4 regions of the Arthrobacter sp. NPDC058288 genome follow, and region 4 is predicted to be linked to each of the others. Evidence: riboswitches for the same ligand, from Rfam matches in the RefSeq annotation. Region 4 holds a riboswitch; each other region holds the start of a gene.
The links. Region 4 has a riboswitch for cyclic di-AMP ahead of ACFVWT_RS19160 (NlpC/P60 family protein). Riboswitches for the same ligand answer to the same signal wherever they lie in the genome.

Region 1: another riboswitch for cyclic di-AMP. It lies ahead of ACFVWT_RS06270 (NlpC/P60 family protein); the one in region 4 lies ahead of ACFVWT_RS19160 (NlpC/P60 family protein).
Region 2: another riboswitch for cyclic di-AMP. It lies ahead of ACFVWT_RS20825 (hypothetical protein); the one in region 4 lies ahead of ACFVWT_RS19160 (NlpC/P60 family protein).
Region 3: another riboswitch for cyclic di-AMP. It lies ahead of ACFVWT_RS12960 (M23 family metallopeptidase); the one in region 4 lies ahead of ACFVWT_RS19160 (NlpC/P60 family protein).

Annotation. Positions count from the first base shown of each region.
Region 1 covers NZ_JBHVYH010000001.1:1,304,505-1,309,286, reverse strand. The annotation lists gene ACFVWT_RS06285 (DUF5129 domain-containing protein) at 1-713, shown strand, start outside; gene ACFVWT_RS06280 (DUF1918 domain-containing protein) at 775-969, opposite strand; gene ACFVWT_RS06275 (hypothetical protein) at 1,164-1,769, shown strand; gene ACFVWT_RS06270 (NlpC/P60 family protein) at 1,902-2,666, opposite strand; cyclic di-AMP (ydaO/yuaA leader) riboswitch at 2,670-2,864, opposite strand; partial or broken gene ACFVWT_RS06265 (polysaccharide deacetylase family protein) at 3,096-3,608, shown strand; gene ACFVWT_RS06260 (hypothetical protein) at 3,560-4,126, opposite strand; gene ACFVWT_RS06255 (S-layer homology domain-containing protein) at 4,110-4,631, shown strand; gene ACFVWT_RS06250 (hypothetical protein) at 4,673-4,782, shown strand, end outside.
Region 2 covers NZ_JBHVYH010000010.1:65,624-70,405, forward strand. The annotation lists gene ACFVWT_RS20820 (dolichyl-phosphate beta-glucosyltransferase) at 1-821, opposite strand, end outside; gene ACFVWT_RS20825 (hypothetical protein) at 1,034-1,789, opposite strand; cyclic di-AMP (ydaO/yuaA leader) riboswitch at 1,789-1,973, opposite strand; gene ACFVWT_RS20830 (ATP-binding protein) at 2,113-3,645, opposite strand; gene ACFVWT_RS20835 (response regulator transcription factor) at 3,649-4,389, opposite strand; gene ACFVWT_RS20840 (hypothetical protein) at 4,637-4,782, shown strand, end outside.
Region 3 covers NZ_JBHVYH010000004.1:67,625-72,406, reverse strand. The annotation lists gene ACFVWT_RS12975 (HNH endonuclease) at 1-208, opposite strand, end outside; gene ACFVWT_RS12970 (NlpC/P60 family protein) at 432-1,196, opposite strand; gene ACFVWT_RS12965 (C40 family peptidase) at 1,337-2,029, opposite strand; cyclic di-AMP (ydaO/yuaA leader) riboswitch at 2,082-2,275, opposite strand; gene ACFVWT_RS12960 (M23 family metallopeptidase) at 2,389-3,207, opposite strand; cyclic di-AMP (ydaO/yuaA leader) riboswitch at 3,211-3,454, opposite strand; gene ACFVWT_RS12955 (metal-dependent transcriptional regulator) at 3,565-4,260, opposite strand; gene serC (phosphoserine transaminase) at 4,642-4,782, shown strand, end outside.
Region 4 covers NZ_JBHVYH010000008.1:195,411-200,192, forward strand. The annotation lists gene ACFVWT_RS19150 (copper resistance protein CopC) at 1-560, shown strand, start outside; gene ACFVWT_RS19155 (hypothetical protein) at 663-1,118, opposite strand; gene ACFVWT_RS19160 (NlpC/P60 family protein) at 1,389-2,135, opposite strand; cyclic di-AMP (ydaO/yuaA leader) riboswitch at 2,140-2,342, opposite strand; partial or broken gene ACFVWT_RS19165 (IS701 family transposase) at 2,550-3,692, shown strand; gene ACFVWT_RS19170 (Nramp family divalent metal transporter) at 3,865-4,782, opposite strand, start outside.

The DNA.
Region 1 (4,782 bases), on a different contig from region 4:
ACAAAGCCGCGACGGAGCTGGCCAACCGGGCCCACGCGCTCACACCACGGGGCATGAGCCGGCGGCCGAACCTCAAGCTGGTGCGGGAATTTGCCGACGCTTCCGCTGAACTGGATGCCTTGGATGACGTCATTGCCGACACCAACGCCCTGCTGAACCGGGGATCAGCGTGGGCATCTGCATGGGACCGGCAACTGGCACCGTTCCGCAGTGACCTGGCGGCCCTGGAACAAATGCTCAGCAAGCGGCACGCCGCCGGCGACTCGGCGTCCGCCGCGGCGCTGCGGTCCTTCCGCGACCAGAGCCACCGGGAGATTGAGCGCTGGTCGGCCGAGCTCGCTGAGGGCACCATTAGCCCTGAAACGGCCCTGGACCGGCTGCGGGATGCCCGGACGCACCTGACCGAACTCTTGAAAAACCATGCGGACACAGTAATCGCCGGGTTCGCGAAGACCGACCGGGAAGCCAGGCTGATGCGCGAGGAAATGGACAGCGCGCAGGCCGGTACCAAGGTCAAGCATGGCCGTACTTACGAACCCAGCATCCTTGGCACGGTCTATCCCTCCTACTACTTTTTCTCGGTCCCGGCCTTCAACACAGGATTCAGCACCGGCGTGGGCAGCGTCAGCACAGCCCGCGGCGGTGGAAGCACTACCGGCTACGGCGGCAGCGGGGGCAGTTTTTCCGGGTCCGGAAGTTCGTCCGGTTTCTAGGCGGCCTCGACAGGTCCGTTGACACATTTGGCAAGGAACTGCCGGCGCTACGCCGGTCGTGTCATTGCGGCGGGTGGATCCTGTCGACTACAAAATCCCCACCTGGAATGACGGTGGTTTCATGGCCGTCATCGAAACGCACCACGTAGGGCGGCGCCCCGTCGGCGCCGTGGACCTCGATGATCTGGCCGTGCCGGACCGCTGATCCGACCGTCTTGCCCCGGATCGTGATCCGGTCTCCCTGGGCTGCCTTCATGGCAATCACCTCCAAGAACCAGATTACGAGGGTAGGGGCAGGGACAACAGGGCCGTTGCGCACTAACAGTTCCTCGCTGCCGGACCGGGACACACGTGCCGCGCCCTACCGCCATCTGGCGTTCGTGGCCGCTTGGCAGGACCATAGGGATACTACGGATCTTGACCTTGGAACGGGAGCCAGGGGGAACGGCTATGGCGGAGGAAAAACCCACGAGCTGGTGGGCTACGCTGCCCGGTCTGCTGACCGCCACGGCAGCGGTGATCACTGCAGTGACGGGGCTTTTGCTCGGCCTGGGGCAGCTGGGGGTGTTCGACGCCGGGCGGCCCGCCGCGTCATCGGCTGTATCCTCCGCCAGCGGAGCCTCCGTGCAGCCGGACCGCACTACCCAGACGGACGGCACTGTCCCCCCGGTAGGTGGAGGGTCCGGCGCCGGTGACAGCCCGGAATGGGCCGTGACCCTGCCGGCCGGACGCAACTACAGGGCTGCCGACGTCGAATACGAGATTCTCGACGCCCGTGCCCGCCCGGATGTGTCCGGCAAGATCGCACTGACGTTCACGCTCAGATGCACCAACCACGGCCGGTACGACATCAACTTTTGGGACGCGGCGTTCAGGCTGAATGTGGGCGGAGTCAGCAATTCCCCCGATTCCGGGCTGGACGAAGTAGTCGCGGGCGATTCAAGCAAGTCGGGCGAGGTCCGCTTCACTATCCCGGCGGACACGCGCGAGGCGGTCCTGCGCATTAAGTTCGCGCAGGGCGAGAGCACGGTCCAGGTCGCGATGTCTCCGACCTGAACACCCGCCCCGCCGCACGGATCCGGGAAAGCCGGTGACCCGCCGCCCCAAGGCAGCTGGTCACCGGCCTGTCATGCGGGTTTCCCGCCCGGCGGGGAGGACGGATCGGGGGTTAGGCCTGCGGCGGGAAGGCTAGGCTCCGGCGCGGACGAAAGTCACGCCGCCGGTGGCCGTCAGCCAGGACAACGGGTGCGTGACGGTGGCGTTGACACCGTTCATGCCGCCGCTGATCACCTGGCCGTCGCCGATGTAGATGCCCACGTGGCCGGACTGCACCACCATGTCGCCGGGCTGGGGCTCCCCCACCACCGAGCCGTAGTTCATAAACTGCATGGGTGCCAGGTCGCCGACGGGAATGCCGGCTGAGCCAAGTGCCTTTTCCACCATGGCGGTGCAGTCCTGCGTAATGCCCAGTTGCGCGTAGGCAGCAGAAACCATGGCGGCATTGACACCGCCGGCGGCCGGGGCCGGAGCCGCAGCGGGCGCCGCTGCCTGAACCTGGACGGAAACGGCAGGAGCCTCCGGCGCCGCAACCGGAACCGGCGCTGCAGCGGGGGCAACCGCTTCCACCGGAGCAGGTTCTGCGACCGGCACTTCCACCGGAGCGGGGGTGGTGCTGATGTCCGGGCGCTCGAAGCTGATCCGGACGTGGGAATCGGCGCTGAGCGGGGCACCCGCCTGCGCCCGGGTGTCGGGGGCGGCCGCCGGCGCCGAGTCGCGTTCGGCGGGAGCCTCGGCGGCCTGAGCAGCCATTCCGCTGGACAAGACCAGACCCGAAGCCGCCGCAATCACCGCTGCCTGGCGGCCAACCCTGTTCCTGCCGCGGGTCGTTGTGAAGCCGGAGCGTCCTGCAGGCGCGGTTGACGGATGCTGAGCGGGTAGTGTGCGTGAAGACATGAAGTAACCTCTCCCGATGCCTGCGAGGTTAGCTGTCGGATTCGGATGGGAGACACCCGGCCGCAGTTGCCATCCGCTCAGCGGACGGCTTGCGGCTTCACCCCGAAGACCTGCACAACAACGCTGCAGGCCAAAAGTGGTTTCCCCGTCCCTGCCGGATGGTTTTGATCGGATCCCGGGCCGCGGCAGGGTTAGGCAATCCGCCCGGGAGTGCCCGTATCTGGGATAACGGGCACCGTTCCACCGTACGCGTGCCTCTCGGCCGATGTCACATTGGAATAACGGCACCATCCGGCCAAGGCCGCGCGTGCAGGTAGCAGCGGTGTACTCGGGTAATGCGTTCATCAAAGTCGAGTGTTTTCCCTTGACGCCGCGAGGCGTAGTCTACGTGCATGTTCTTGCGGGGGGACTCACACGCTTGGAGGCATCATGCGTTGGTCGAATCAGCCTGTCCGCAAGCCCGCGCATCGCGCCGCGGAACCCACTGAGCCTTCGCCCGGACGCCGGCATGGGAGGCGCTGGGTCGCAGTTTTGGGTGCGTTGCTGCTTGCTGTCAGCACGGTGGTGGGCGTAGCCGGCACATCGAAGGCGGCGGCGCCAACGATCGTCAGCCTGACATTCGACGACGGCCTGGGCAGCCAGTTGGCGGCCGCGCAGGAGCTGAAAGCCCACGGGCTGGTGGGAACCTTCTTCATCACCACCTCCTTTGTGGGCCAGTCCGGATTCCTCACCCAGGCAAACCTGAACACCCTCGCGGCCGACGGCAACGAAATCGGCGGCCACAGCGTGACCCACCCGGACATGACAACGCTCAGCGCAGCGGCCGCCAGCGCGGAGGCCTGCAACAGCAAGTCGACCCTCGAAGGCTGGGGTTTCACCGTCCGGAACTTTGCCTACCCCTTCGCGGCGGTAAATGCGACAGCCCAGTCCGCAGTTAGCGGCTGCGGGTATGCCAGCTCCCGGGGCCTCGGCGACATCCGCTCTCCCGCCAGTTGCGCCGACTGCCCTGTCGCCGAGACGCTCCCGCCGCAGGAACCCATGGTCACCAAGGCTCCGGACCAGGTGGCCGCCACTTGGACCCTGGCGGACCTGCAGGCGACGGTCACCAACGCCGAGACAACCGGAGGCTGGCTGCAGCTGACGTTCCACGAGATTGCGAACGGAACGGATCCGTCGCTGTCCATCAGCCCCGCGCTGTTCAAGGAGTTCGTCACGTGGCTGGCGGCGCGGACAGCAAACGGCACGACGTCGGTCCGTACAGTGGCGCAGGCATTGGGCCAGTCCCCCGTGACGTCGCCGCCGCCGTCTCCCTCCCCCTCCCCGTCTCCGTCTCCCTCCCCGTCTCCGTCGCCTTCACCATCCCCGTCGCCGTCTCCCTCGCCGTCGCCTCTCTCGTTTGCTGACGTACCCCCGGGCGCGGCGCTGTACACCGAGGTCAACTGGATGGCAGCCCAGGGCATCTCCGTCGGCTGGCGTGAAAGCGACGGAACTCGCACGTTCCGTCCCGGCGTTGCAGCCAGCCGCGACATGATGGCTGCGTTCTTCTACCGGCTGGCGGGCAGCCCGGCCTACGCGCCGGGAGCATCGCCTTTCACGGACGTCACGCCGCAGACACCCTTCTTCAAGGAGATTTCCTGGCTGGCGTCCCAGGGCATTACCACCGGCTGGACCGAAGCTGACGGCACAAAGACCTTCCGGCCCGCTCTGGCCGTCAACCGTGACCAGGTGGCCGCGTTTGTGTACCGTTTCGCCGGAAGTCCGAACTACAGCCCCGGGGCATCGCCCTTCACCGATATTTCCCCGCAAACTGCCTTCTTCAAAGAGATCTCATGGCTTGCGTCGCAAGGTATCTCCAACGGCTGGACCGAGGCCGACGGAACGAGGACCTACCGTTCCGGGTTGCCGGTCAACCGCGACCAGGTAGCCGCTTTCCTCTACCGTTACCGCAGCGCCTTCCCGGCGTAGGCGTCCGCATGAAGCCGATGACGTAGGTGAAAAACTATTGCGTGGCCATCTGCCAGCTGAGCGATCAGCCGCAGGAGGATTTCGACGTCAACACGGAGCTGCTGATCCTTGAGGGCAAGGAACTCCATGTGGCGACGTGGGACGCCGAACC
Region 2 (4,782 bases), on a different contig from region 4:
GCGAGCGCGGTCTGGAAAAGGTCCACACCGGCGTCGCCACCGTCGGTCCAGTCCACCGGGACCTCGTGTACGCGGAGACCGCATCTTTCGGCCAGGACCAGCAGCTCGGTGTCAAAGAACCATGCGGTGTCAGCCGTATGCGGCAGGATGTGCCGGGCAACATCTGCGCGGATAGCCTTGAAGCCGCACTGCGCGTCGCTGAAATGCGCACCCATCAGCGCATGCAGCAGAACGTTGTACCCGCGGGAGATGAACCCCCGCCACGGTCCGCGGACAACGCGGGAAGTTCGTGCCAGCCGGGATCCGATCGCCAGGTCCGAATGCCCGGAAAGAAGCGGGGCGACCAGGGGAGCGAGCGCAGCGAGGTCGGTGGAAAGACTCACGTCCATGTAGGCCAGCACGGGTGACGGCGAGGCCAGCCACACGGTGCGGAGCGCGTTGCCGCGGCCTTTGGAGGTGAGTCGGACCACGGTGACCTCGCGTAGTTCCCGGGCCACACGCTCGGCGGTCTTGAGCGTGCCGTCGGTGCTGGAATTGTCCGCCACCGTAATCCGGAACGGGTAGGGAAACGTATCGGCCAGGTACAAGTGGAGCTGCCGCAGGGATTGCTCCAGACCCTGTTCCTCGTTATAGACCGGGATGACTACATCCAGCACCGGCAGAGCGGTTCCTGTGGTGCCGGTCATGCGCGTATCAACGGGCGCCCGGCGGACGTGACCCTGCCGGGGGAACGTCGGGGCGGGAGGACCCGGCCGGGCGTCGGCGGCGGCCCGGGGTTGCGGGGGCGGCAGGGATCCCGTGGCCAGGTCTGTGGGCGTCATGGTTCAACTATGGTGCGGCCGCATATGAAGGATTTAGGCCAAAGCTGTGCAGCTGCTGTGGGTTTTACCGTCAACGGGAACAGGAACGGTGGCGCCGGTGACATTTCCCTGCCTCCAGGGGGAGGTAATCACGCCTATACGGCCGGAGGCCCCGAATCCAGTAGTAGATTCGGGGCCTCCGGTTTTACGAAGCAAGTTGGCCAGGCGCCGGTTTAGTACCAGTTGTTGGCGTAGTGGAAGTTCAGGGCGCCGCAGGGGGAGCCGTACCGTTCCTTCACGTAGTTCAAGCCCCAGTTGATCTGGGTGCGGAAGTTGGTCAGGTAGTCGGACCCGGCACTGGCCATCTTTTCGGCCGGCAGCGACTGGACAATGCCGTAGGCGCCGCTGCTGGCGTTCGTGGCAGTGGTCTTCCAATCCGATTCCTTGGTCCAGAGCGTGGTGAGGCATTGCATCTGGTCAGCCGCCCAGCCGTACGTTCCGAGCTGCGAGGCGGCATATGCCTGGGCTGCTGCGGGATCGTCAACTGCTACGGGCGGTGCCGGGGCGGGAGCCGGTTCAGGGGCCGCTGCAGGTGCAGGAGCTTCCGGCGCCTTCTCCGCCGGCTTCTCTTCCGACGATTGCGCGGTCACGCTGACAGAGGCCGGTGCGGGCATGGCGGAAACGAGGATCTTTTCGAACGCGAGCTTCGGTTCCGCGTCGGCAGTTGCCGCAGTGGTTCCTGCGCCCGTTGCCGATGTTGCGGGGGCTACGGGTTCGGAAGCCTGGCCGGCGGCACCGACGCCAATCAGCACAGCACAGGCCGTGGTTACAACTGCGGCCCGGCGGCCGGAGCCCTGCAGGCTGGCCGCGAACCGGGACAGCGGAGATGCCTTGGCAGCTGGTTCGGCGCGGTGGCGTGAGCGTTGCGCAGACGCTGCGGACTTGCGGGAAGCGGGCTCAGGACGTACTTCTGGCGTGGATTTAGTCATGGTTGCCTCTCGATGCCGGCGGAGTTAGCTGTCGGGTTCGGATGAGGTCATCCGGCCGCACGGAACTTCACGTGTCGGCTTCACCCCAAGGGCGGCTATGCAGAATGCCCGGAGACCTGGGTCCCCCGCCTCTGCCTGATCATGAGGAAATCCGGGTAGCGGCAGAGTTTGGCGTCCATCCGGATATGCGGCCGGAACGGTGGCCGCACTCTAAAAACCGTACAGGAGTCCGGCGCTTAAGTCACATTTCGGTAACGAGGATCACGACGGCGGCGCGTTGGCTTGCGCTTATGCCGGGTGCTGCAGGCCCGTCCGTGGCGGAGTTAAGCTTCCGGTGATTCTCCCGGGAGGCGCAGCGCGAATTCGGTGCGTCCCGGGCGCGAGTTGACCTCCACGGTTCCGCCGTGCGCCTCCACGATCGACTGCACGATCGACAGGCCAAGTCCGCTTGTTCCCTCGGAAGCCGCGGCGCCCGAGCCGCCGGAACCCGAGGCGGAGCCTGCCGGGCTGGTTCGCGCGGCGTCCGCCCGGGCAAAGCGCGCGAAAACCCTGTCCACAAATTCGGGCGGGATCCCTGCACCGTTGTCCGTGACGGTCACCACGGCGCTGCCGTCAGCCGACCGCATCACTCTGGTGACCACGGTGGTGCCCGGTTCCGTGTGCTTGCGGGCGTTGGAGAGCAGGTTGGCCATCACCTGGTGCAGCTGCTTGGCATCCCCGCGGACCACCACGGGCTCCTCCGGGAGCTCCAGTTGCCAGATGCGGTCCGGGGCCATGACCTTCTCATCGCTGACGGTCTCCACCGCGAGCTGCGTCAGGTCCACGTCGCTGATTTTCAGCGGCTGGCCTTCGTCGAGCCGGGCCAGCAGCAGGAGGTCCTCCACCAGGGTGGTCATGCGTTCGGACTGGCTCTGCACCCTGGCGAGGGATTTTTGGCCGTCCGGGGTGAAGTCTTCGGTCATCCGCATGAGTTCCGTGTAGCCGCGGATGGCGGTCAGCGGCGTGCGCAGCTCGTGCGATGCATCGGCCACGAACTGGCGCACCTTCGTTTCGCTTTGCTGCCGGGCCTCGAGTGCCTTGGACACGTTGTCCAGCATGAGGTTGAGGGCGTGGCCCACGCTGCCCACTTCCGTTCCGGGATGCGCGTTCGACGGCGGGACGCGGACTGCGAGGGCCACCTCGCCGGCGTCGAGCGGCAGTTGCGAAACCTGCGTGGCGACTTCGGACAGCTGTTCGAGGGGTTTCATGGTGCGCCGGATCAGCACCGTTCCGGCAAGGCCGATGAGGACCAGGCCGCCCATCGAGACGATCACCATCGTCCATACCAAAGAGTTGAGCGTGTTCTGTTTTTCGTTGAGGGGGAGTCCGGTGACAATCACGTCCCCGTACGGGGCCTCCACCGCCACCAGGCGGTAGGAGCCGTTGGACAGGGCCCGATCGACGGGTGTTCCGTCGTGCTGGAGTGCCAAAAGAATCTGGTTATCCTCGGGCGAGAGGGACGCCACGGTGGCGTCTTTGGCGAGGAACCCGGCGCTGCTGACATTCCCGTTATCGATGCGCGCGATGAGGGTACCCACACCTTGGCCCGGTCCTTCGAACCCGTCCTGCCTGCCGGACGGGTTGCTGGGCCGTGGCCGTCCTGCCTCGTTCGAGAGCCTTGAGGCCTGCCCCAGCCGTTCATCGAGCTGCCTGGTCAGGAAGGAATCCATGGAGGCATAGCTGAAGAGGCCAATCGCGCCGCAGATGGCCACCAGCAGCGCCATGGCCACCAGGACCAGCCGGGTGCGCAGGTGCCAGGTTGACGGATCAAGCCACCGGCGGCGGTCTCTGCGGATTTCGCCGGAAAGTGTGGGCACCGCTCAATCCGCCGGTTTGATGACGTAGCCCGCGCCGCGGACGGTGTGGATCATGGGCGGGTGCTTGGCATCCACCTTCTTGCGCAAGTAGGAGATGTAGAGCTCCACGATGTTGGCTTGGCCGCCAAAGTCGTAGTCCCACACCCGGTCCAGGATCTGTGCCTTGCTGACCACCCGCTTGGGGTTCTCCATGAGGTAGCGGAGGAGTTCGAACTGGGTGGCGGTCAGCTGTAGTTCCTCCCCGGCCCGGGTCACTTCGCGCGTGTCAACGTTGAGGACAAGATCGCCCACCACCAGTTCGGCGGTGTCCATGGCGGCCACCCCGGAGCGCTGGACCAGCCGGTGCAGGCGGAGGAGCACCTCTTCCATGCTGAAGGGCTTGGTGACATAGTCGTCCCCGCCGGCCGCCAGGCCGAGGATGCGGTCCTGGACGGCGTCCTTTGCCGTCAGGAAGAGCGCTGGCACCTCCGGCGCGAAGGCGCGGATCCTGGTGAGCAGCTCGACGCCGTCGAAACCGGGGAGCATCACATCCAGCACCAGCACGTCCGGGCGGAAGTCCTTGGCGAGCTTGACGGCTTCGGGACCGTCGCCTGCGACGGCAACGGACCAGCCTGCCATCCGCAGGCCCATGCTCATGAGCTCGGAGAGGCTGGGTTCGTCGTCAACCACCAGGGCGCGGATGGGGGAACCGTCCGGGTGGGTGAGCTGGGGAAGGTTGTTGGTCATGGAGTGCGAAGTGGCCATGGGACAACTCTCCGATCTGCGGTTTAGCCGGCGCTATGGGGATCCTGTGCGCTGGCTGTGAATCCCAGCCTAGCGAGCTGAACGCGGTGGTGGGCCCTCCTTGGGCTGCCCGGCGCGGATCGGCTGAATCGCCGGACTGAAACCGGCATCGGAAACGTCACAGCTTGACCTCTTGCCCTGCACAGGCCCCGCACAGGAACGCTTCCGAGGCTGGAGTGGACAAAGCCCCCTGCCCGAGGAGTACGCCATGAACAACCACCACAGCACGCCGGTTCCGGAAAACGATTCTGAGAAGACTCCGGAAGACCAGCCGATCCCGGCGGGCGGTCGTGTGAACTTCCCCGTGAACAGCCCCGCCAACGGCGGGCAGGCCTCCGGATGGGGAGTGCCGCC
Region 3 (4,782 bases), on a different contig from region 4:
TCACAGCTGTGGTGGTGTTGTACCGCGGCCGGATGTAACGGTTTAGGAGAATCACGGACGGACGGCCCAGAATCTCCTGCGGGCCAACGACAGGATCGTCGCCCTCGGCCACCACGCTAGCTTTTCCGGTCAGCACAAGAACCAGCGCCCGGCGGAAGGTTACAACCGCCAGCGGTTCATATCCAGCATTAAGAACGAGAGTGCGCATGCACATACCTCTTCACGGCCACACCCGTCAGGGGCTCGAGGGCCGGCTGCCCTCTGCTTGTCCGGGCTTTGGATCGACAACACAAGAGTAAACACTCAAGTGGCCGATCACCGAATCGGGCCTTTACCATACACTCCGTGTCGGCAAAAATTCACCTGCCGGAAACGCAGAAGAACCCCTGCCCGGAGGCAGGGGTTCTTCCGTCAAGCACTAGCTGGAGGCTTTAGCCGCCAACGCGGATGAAGACCGGACCGGAGCCGACGTTGACGCTGAACAGGGAGGTGGTTCCGCCGTTCCAGCCGCCGTGCACGGCCTGGCCGTTGCCGACGTACACAGCGATGTGGGCCATGCCCATGCCGCCGTTCTCGTAGTATGCGAGGTCGCCCGGCTGCGCCTCGGCTGCACTCACGGTGCGGCCCAGGGAAAGGTAACCTGCCGGCCAGCCGTGGTAGTTGATGCCCACGGCTGCAAGGGCGTTGGTGGCAAGGGCGGTGCAGTCCTGGGCAACTCCGAGCTGGGCGTATGCCGCAGCTGCGATCGAAGCGCCCATTCCGCTGGCAGCGGCGGGAGCTGCCGGGGCCGCGGGGGCAGCCGGTGCGGATACAGTCTCAGCGGCGGCAGCAGGAGCCGCCGCGGGGGTAGCCTCCTGAACCTCTACAACCGGCTTCGGAGCCTCAACGACCGGAGCCGGGGAGGTGGAAACAGCCGGCTTCTCGAAGGAGATGGCGATGCTGGAGGCGGCCGAAATGTTGGCCGGAGCGGAAGACTGAACTTCCAGGGTGGAAGCAGAGGTCGCTTCGCGCTGAACGTTGGTGTCGGCAGCGTTGGCTGCGATACCGCTCGTCAGGACCAGACCGGAGGCAGCAGCGATAACCGCAGCCTGACGGCCCATGCCACCGGCATTGTCGCCGACGGCCTTGGCAATGACAGCAAGCGAGTTGGTCTTGGTAACCTCGGCGCGATGCCGTGCGATGGCACGTGTAGTCATTAGTTCTCTCTTTCGTTTTCCTCAGACTGCATGGCAGGCCGCGGTTTTTGGACGCTCCGGCATCTTGGGGGTAAGCCGGAACGGCCCGAACAGGGTTTTTTAGCGAAGGACGCGCGCTTCAGCGAAGGGAAGCGCGTGTTTTAGCGAAGCGTGTAGAACGCAGAGGTGCCCGTGGCGGACACAGCGTGCAGGAGGGTGCCCTGCGAGGGGTTGAGCGCGCTGATCATCATGCCGTTGCCGACGTAGATGCCAACGTGGGCGCCGCCGTTTTGCATGACGAGATCGCCCGGCGCCGGAGTGGAGGTGGGCGTCATGGCTGTCCATGCATTGGTGCGGGGGATGCTGATGCCGGCCTGGGCGTAAACCCACTGGGTGAAGCCTGAGCAGTCCCAGCCGCTGGGAGTGGTGCCGCCCCAGACGTAGGGGCTGCCGATACCCGTGTAAGCGATAGCAGCAAGGCCCGATGCTGCTGCTGAAGAAGCGGCGTCGGCAAGCTTGCCCGCCTTGGCCTCTCCGGCAGCCTCAGTGGAGGCCTCGCTGGCATCTGTACCGGTGGACTGTGCCCGAACGGTTTCAACCTTGGGCGCTGCCTTCGTGGTCACTGCCGGACGCTCGAAGGAAACAGTCGCAGTCGGTTCTGCAGTTACGGTCAGCTGGGCCGACTGTGAGCCGGACTCCGTCGAAGCGGAAACGCCCAGGTTGGTATCGGCGGCATTTGCCGGCATCCCAACACTGAGGATCAGTCCGGAAGCAGCTGCGATGACAGCTGCCTGGCGACCTACGGTCCCGGCGTTGGCAGTAACGGCCCTGGAAACGGAGTTCAACGGGTTCATACGAACCGTTTGCGCGCGGTGGCGCGCAGAATTGTGACGTGCAGACACGAAGGTAGCCTCTCCCAATGCCTACGAGGTGAGCTGTCGGATTCGGATGGGAGTCACCCGGCCGCTCGGCTTCCTGGGAAGCGTTGCGACTTAACCCCAAGGTCTTCTTGCGAAGACCAAAATTGGTTCCCCCGCCTCTGCCAGACGATGTCATGCGAACGGACCTTGAGCGGTGGCAGAGTTAGGCAATCCACTCAAGAGCGCCAACTTCGGAAAAGTTGGCGTGCTCTAAACGGTACAGGATTTCCGAACGAATGTCACATTCAGGTCACGGCATGTCACAGGAATGCGAGAGTGACCCATCGCTTGGATCAGAGCCAGCCCAGCGGGTCGACGACTTCGCCGTTGACCATCACTTCAAAATGGAGGTGGCAGCCAGTGGAGGCTCCGGTGGTCCCGCTAAGCGCAATGACCTCGCCCCGGGTGACCTTCTGGCCGACCTGGACACTGGACGACGAGAGGTGGTTGTACGTGGTTTCCAAGCCGTTGCCGTGGTCAATCACCACACGGTTTCCACCGCCGTACGGGTGCCAGCCGGAGAAGGTCACGGTTCCGCTGGCCGCGGCGAACACGCTGGTGCCGCACTGGGCCGCATAGTCCTGGCCACGGTGGAACTCCCCGGCTCCGCCCGTAATCGGGCTGACGCGGAACCCGAATGGCGATGCGGTGACCATCTGTTCCAGCGGCGCACCCAGGCTGCCGGTGGATGCCGCGCGGGTGATGGTTCCCGCCGACTGCGCGCTCAGCAATTGCTTGAGCTTGCCGTCAGGATCCCCCTTGGTGGCCACGGTGGTCCGGTTGAAATCGATCTTGGCGCTGGCGGCGGCGGAGACCTCCGGCTGCGCCGCGACTGCGGCGGCGGCGTTTCCCGTGTCTGACGTGGCCACCATGGGGCCTGTTGACGGGACGGTCACGGTAAGGACCAGTCCGGTGGCGGCCAGCGCTATGCCTGCCTTCTGACCCACGCCGCTCGCCGAAGCGAACTCCGTCACCTGGCTGAACAGGCTCCGTCGCCGGCGCGCATCACGGTGTGCGTCGCGCGGCCTGACCGTCATTACGGCTTCGGCCACGGGGTACTCCGAAGCGGGACCTGTCGCCCTGCGGCGGCCCCTGACGGTCTGCGTGGTCAAGAATTATCCTCTCTGGAAAGCCTGCGGAGTTAGCTGTCGGATTCGGGTCAGAGAGATCAAAGACCCGGTCCGCCAATGCAAGGCATCCGACACAGGGGTGTCCCAAAGGAATCCTTCGTCGGAGGTGCCTTGCCGCTGACGGACTTCACCCCAAGACCGTCTTTCAACGGCCGGTTGTGGTTCCCCCGCCTCTGCCAGGAGGTGCTTCGTTCCTTGATCCGCTGGCAGAGCTCGGCTTCGGATCAGGTAACGCTTTAGTATCGGCGCTAGTCCTCAACTATAGGTGATTAATCAGCGCGGTAATAATTCCGTTATCTGGGTCTCAGTGTGTTGTAGGTGGTCCTACGAAGTGCGCGGTTAGCGGACCGTAACAAACACGTGGGCCGCAACTTCGGGCGGCAGTTCCAGGGCGCCTTCGATCTCGGGTACTCGCACCGAGATGTACTCCCCCACGCGTTCCAAGGCGAGGGATGCCCCGGGACGGATGCCGCCTTCATCAAGTTGCACCAGCAACTCCGGCTCAACCTGGATGGGCTCGGCCAGGCGGCTCACGGTAACGCGCGAGTCGGCCCCGTATCCGGCCATGGCTTCAAGAAGGTTCACCACACCATCGGTGAACGCGGGAGCGGGCTGGCCGCCGAGTGCGGCCAGGCCGGGAATGGGGTTGCCGTAGGGGGAGACCGTTGGGTGGTCCAGAAGCTCGAAAATGCGCCGCTCAACCCGCTCGCTCATGACGTGTTCCCAACGGCACGCTTCGTCGTGTACATACGCCCAGTCGAGGCCGATGACGTCGGCGAGGAGCCGCTCAGCAAGGCGGTGCTTGCGCATGACTTCGGTAGCGCGTTTCCGGCCCGTTTCGGTGAGTTCAAGGTGCCGGTCGCCGGAAACAACCACCAAGCCGTCCCGTTCCATCCGGCCGATGGTCTGCGAAACGGTGGGGCCGGAGTGGCGCAGCCGTTCGGCAATCCGCGCACGGAGAGCAACAATGTTCTCTTCCTCAAGCTCCAAGATTGTCCGAAGATACATCTCCGTGGTGTCGATCAGATCCGTCATCCAGCTCAGCTCCTCGAGCACAGTCCTTGCGTCAGTCCCACCGTACCGCGCGGAGGCGTTTCCCGTTGGCCTCGGCGAAGTGGACCTGCATCCACCGCTCAGCCTTCGGGGAACGGCCTCACGGGATCAGCCCGGCCGCCATCGCGGCCCGCTATACGTCAGGGATCAGCTTAGCCTATTTTGAATTACTCCGGATAATTCGGCGCGGAGCTTCGCAGCGACGGGACCGCTAGCGCGTTTGGGATGTCTCAGTGACTGGACTATGACGGTTACCGTTCCGTCCCCCGCTGGCGAGTCAGGCAGAATATAGGGGATTCCCCCAGCAGCAACCCGTGACCTGCCGGGCCTCTCCCACGTCCACGCCGAAAAATTGGAGCCATTGTGAGCGACACCAGCATCACTATCCCCGCCAACCTCCTGCCCAAGGACGGACGGTTCGGCGCCGGGCCTTCAAAGGTCCGTCCCGAGCAGATCGAGGCCCTGTCTGCCGCCTCTGCCACGCTTCTTGGCACCTCGCACCGC
Region 4 (4,782 bases):
TGGCAGCCGCAGCCATGCTCATGATTCCTGCCGTGACGGCCTCACCGGCCACAGCGCACGACGCGCTCTCGTCCACGGAACCGGCACAGGACGCCATCGTGGCCTCCGCACCCGAGACAGTGTCCCTGACCTTGTCGGAGCCGCCGACGGATTCCAAGAACCTGATCCTGAGCACCATCGCCGTCACCGATGGCGCCGGGAAGACCGTCAGCGACGGCAAGGTGACCGTTTACGGTCCGACGCTCTCGACCACCGTGTCCGCCGGGACCGCCGGAACCTACAGGGTGTTGTGGCGTGCCGTCTCCTCCGACGGTCACCCGATCGAAGGAGCATATTCCTTCACCGTCCGGACTCCGGCCGGCGGTGCCGTCAGCCCCTTACCGGCGCCTACGCCAGCCCCGCAGACAACGGATACGGGCACCGTACCTGATCAGGAGCGTTTCAGGCCACCGAACGACGAGAACGCCCCGCTGACTGTGGGGATTGCAGCGGTGCTTCTTGCCGCGGGTGTTGGTGCGACCCTGCTCGTGCGCCGCCGGAACAGGAAGGGCCGAGCCTGACCTGACCGGGCGGTTGCCCCTGACCCTGGCTGCACGGAGCCGCGCCGCCAGGGTCAGGCCCGCACAAGGTCTGGTTCAACCAGTCGCGTCCGGGATCGGGCGTCAGGTGGTCCGGACGGCCCGACGTCGGGCACGCACCATCCGCAGCGCCACGGCCGCCGCGGCAGCGCAGGCCATGACTATGAAAGACCCGGTGCCGGCGTTGAACAGGGCGGGGGCGAAGCCGGGCGCCGGTGCTGATGAGTCCGCGGCGGCAACGATGGACCCCCAGTAAGCGGCCGTTGCGGCCAGCCAGAGCGCACCTGCAGCGCTGACAACCCAGGACAGGCGTGAGAACCAGGGAGCCTGTGCGCTGTAGGAAAGGGCAACGGCCACCAGGACGACACCCGCGACGGCCAAGAGCTGGGCGCCGAGCAGATACGGTCCGGCCACCAGACCGACGGGGACGCAGAGTCCGCCGATCATGATCAGCCGCCGCGCGCCAAGCGGCATCGTTGCTGGCGGGCCCGGCACAGCAGTTGCCTGCGCCGGATCCGGTGTGGTGTTCTCCGCTGTCATTTGTTTCCTGTTTTCTCGTCTAAGCCTGTTGCGCCGGAGTGGCCCCGTGCGATGCAGAGACCGATTGGTTCGGCACGGGCTCTTCGCCGCCCTCAAAACAGTACAGGAATCGGTGGATTGACGGGATCCCGCCACGTAGCCCCGGACGGCACGTGACCAGGCGAAGCGGCCCCAAGGACGTAGCCCCGCCTGCTAGCGGTTCATGATGCGCTAAAGGCCGGTGATCAGCCGCCCCCAAGGCAGCAGATCACCGGCCTCTAGCCTTTACTGTCAGGCGCCCGCGCGGACGAACGTGACGGGTCCTGTGGCGGTCAGCCAGGACAGTGGGTGCACGACGGTGGCGTTGACGCCATTCATGCCGCCGCTGAGCACCTGGCCGTCGCCGACGTAAATGCCGACGTGACCGGACTGGACCACCATGTCCCCGGGCTGGGGATCGCCAACGACCTTGCCGTAGTTCATGAACTGCATCGGGCCGAGGTCGCCGACCGGGATGCCGGCTGCGCCCAGAGCCTTTTCCACCATCGCCGTGCAGTCCTGGGTGATTCCCAGCTGCGCGTAGGCCGCTGAGACCATCGCCGCATTGACGCCGCCGGCCGCCTTGGCAGGGGCGGGGGCGGACTGGACCTGCACCGATACTGCAGGGGTTGCCGGCGCCTGCGCGACGGGAGCCGCGGCGGGGGTTGCCGGTTCAGGCTGTTCGATGACCGGTGCCGGGGCAGTGCTGACCTCGGGGCGTTCGAAGGAGATCCGGACACTGGAATCGGCGCTGACCGGAGCGGCGACCTGACCTTTCACTTCAAGGGTCGAGGAGGGGGCGGAGTCGCGCTGCATGGGGGCTTCGGCGGCGTTGGCGGCCAGCCCGCTGGTCAGAACAAGACCGGAGGCTGCCGCAATGACGGCGGCCTGCCGGCCCATCAGGCCGGCGTTACCGGCGACGGTGGAGGAAATGGCCGCGAGTCGGCGGGTAGGGGTTGTGCCCGCGCGGTGCCGGGGCATGGTTGTGCGTGAAGACATGACGGAAGCCTCTCCCAATGCCTGCGAGGTGAGCTGTCGGATTCGGATGGGAGACACCCGGCCGCAGAACCCGCTGCATGGTGCAGGCGTTGTGCGGCTTCACCCCAAGGCCTGCTCAAGCGATCAGGCCGGAAAGTGGTTTCCCCGTCTCTGCCGGATGATTACGAACGGATCCCGGACCGCGGCAGAGTTAGGCAATCAGCTCGGGAGTACCCGGATCGGAGACAACGGGCACCGTCAAACCCTAGCCTGAATCACACCCAAATGTCACATCCAGGTAACGGCCGGATACTGAATCCGGTCGCCTAGTGAAGCCCGGGGCTAGTACTACAGTCGCGGTTATTTTGTGCCGTATCGGCGTTTTAACCGGACTTTCCACTCGTGGCCTGTTAATCGTTGGTGGTGAGTGATGATATTTGTGTGGCGGACGTAGAAGAGTGGGCCGAGGGTCTGGAAGAAATCGGGGAGCTGATTGGGTCGCGGTTTGCCCGGTCCGAGCCACGGCGGAATGCTGTGGGGTATGTGCGCGGACTGCTCTCGGATGAGGAACGCAAGAACTCCTGAACCCTGTCTGAACGCGCCGGGCACGGCACTCCGGATGGCATGCAACGCCTGCTCTCGACCACCGACTGGGACCCGGATGCTGTGCGGGATGTCCTGTTCACTTACGTCAACCGCCACCTCGGCGATCCCGGCGGGATCCTGATCATCGACGAGACCGGATTCCTCAAGAAGGGCGCCGCCTCGGCCGGGGTCGCACGCCAGTATTCTGGCACCGCCGGGCGGGTGGAGAACTGCCAGATCGGAGTGTTCCTGACATACTCCGCACCGGCCGGGCGCAGCCTGCTGGACCGGGAACTCTACCTGCCCAAAGCCTGGGCCGACGACCGGGAAAGATGCGCCCGGGCCGGGATCCCCAAAACCAGGTAATTCGGCACGAAACCGGTCCTGGCCGCAGACATGATCGACCGCGTCCTGGATGCCGGGATCCCGGCCCGCTGGGCCACCGGGGACGCGGTCTACGGACAGCATTCTGGGCTGCGCCGCCGCCTGGAAGCCAGAGGTTTGCACTACGTGCTGGCCGTTCCCATGAACCAAAACATCATCGCCCCCACCGCCTGGCCAGGCGAACAATGGCGCGCGGATAAACTCATCGCCTCCCTGCGCCCCAATGCCTGGCGGACCCGCACCGCCGGGGCAGGAACCAAAGGCGACCGCCGATACGCCTGGGCGCGGACCCGCATCAACGGGCCCGCCGAAACCGGCGAACACTGGCTGCTGGCCCGCCGCTCCCTGAAAGACCCGACCGACCTGGCCTACTACATCTGCCACGGCCCCAACCGGGTCTCACTGGCCGAGCTGGTGCGGATCGCCGGCGCCCGCTGGGCGATCGAGGAAACCTTCCAAACCTCTAAAGGCGAAACCGGACTGGACCACTACCAGGTCCGCCAATACACCGGCTGGTACCGGCACATCACCCTCTCCATGTTCGCCCAGGCCTTCCTGACCGTGATCCGCTCCAAAAAAGGGGCCCTGGCGCCGGAGACGGAGAACTGATCCGACTCTCACTGCCCGAAATCAGGCGGCTGCTCGTCCGGCTCGTCTGGCACCGCACCACCAGCCCGAAACACGTCCTGAAACACTCAACCTGGCGACGAAAACACCAACACCGCGCCCGAAACTGTCATTACAAGACCCGCGGCCACACCCCATAAACGCGACTGTAGTACTAGGCCCGGCCCATGACTGTCAGCACAATGAGGACGCAGTTGAGGCCAACGATCAGTGTTGCGCTGGTCCATCCGGCGATTTTGAGTGCTTTGGAGTCAGTGTGGATACCCATGACCTCGCGTTTGCCGGTGAGCCGGATCAGAGGAATCAAGGCAAAAGGTATGCCGAAGCTAAGCAGGACCTGGCTCAGGACCAAAGCGAGCGTGGGTTCGATGCCGGCTGCCAGGATGGCCAGGGCCGGGATCAGGGTGATGACCCTGCGGGCCAGGAGCGGCACGCGAACCTTCAACAGTCCGCCCATGATGGTCGCACCGGCGTAGCAGCCTACGGAGGTGGAGGCCAGGCCTGAGGCCAGCAGGCCGATGGCGAAGATTACCCCGATGACGGGACCCAACGCAGAGGTGACTGCGGCATGGGCTCCGGCGATGGTGTCGGTGCCTTCGATGCCGCGCAGGCTGGAGGCGGCCAGCAGCAGCATCGCGATGTTCACGACTCCGGCGAGCATCAGCGCGCCCGCGACGTCGAACCGGGTGGCACGAATGAGCCGGGACCGCACGAGCGGGTCCGCGGAGAATCCGTGCCGGTCACGGGCCAATGCCGAGTGCAGGTAAATGGCGTGCGGCATCACCGTGGCTCCCAGCATGCTCGCAGCCAGCAGGACCGTGTCCGTTCCCTCGAAGCGCGGCACCAGGCCTGTCAGGACACTTCCAGCCTCCGGCGGATTGACGAACAGGCCCGAGACGAATCCGACAGCGATGACAGCCAACAGCATCATGATCGCGAATTCAAAGGACCTTTGGCCCCGGTACGACTGAAGCGTCAACAGCAGCATTGACGCCAGGCCGATGATGATTCCGCCTGCCAGCAGGGGCAGCCCAAAGAGGAGGTTCAGGGCCACGGCGCCGCCGATGACTTC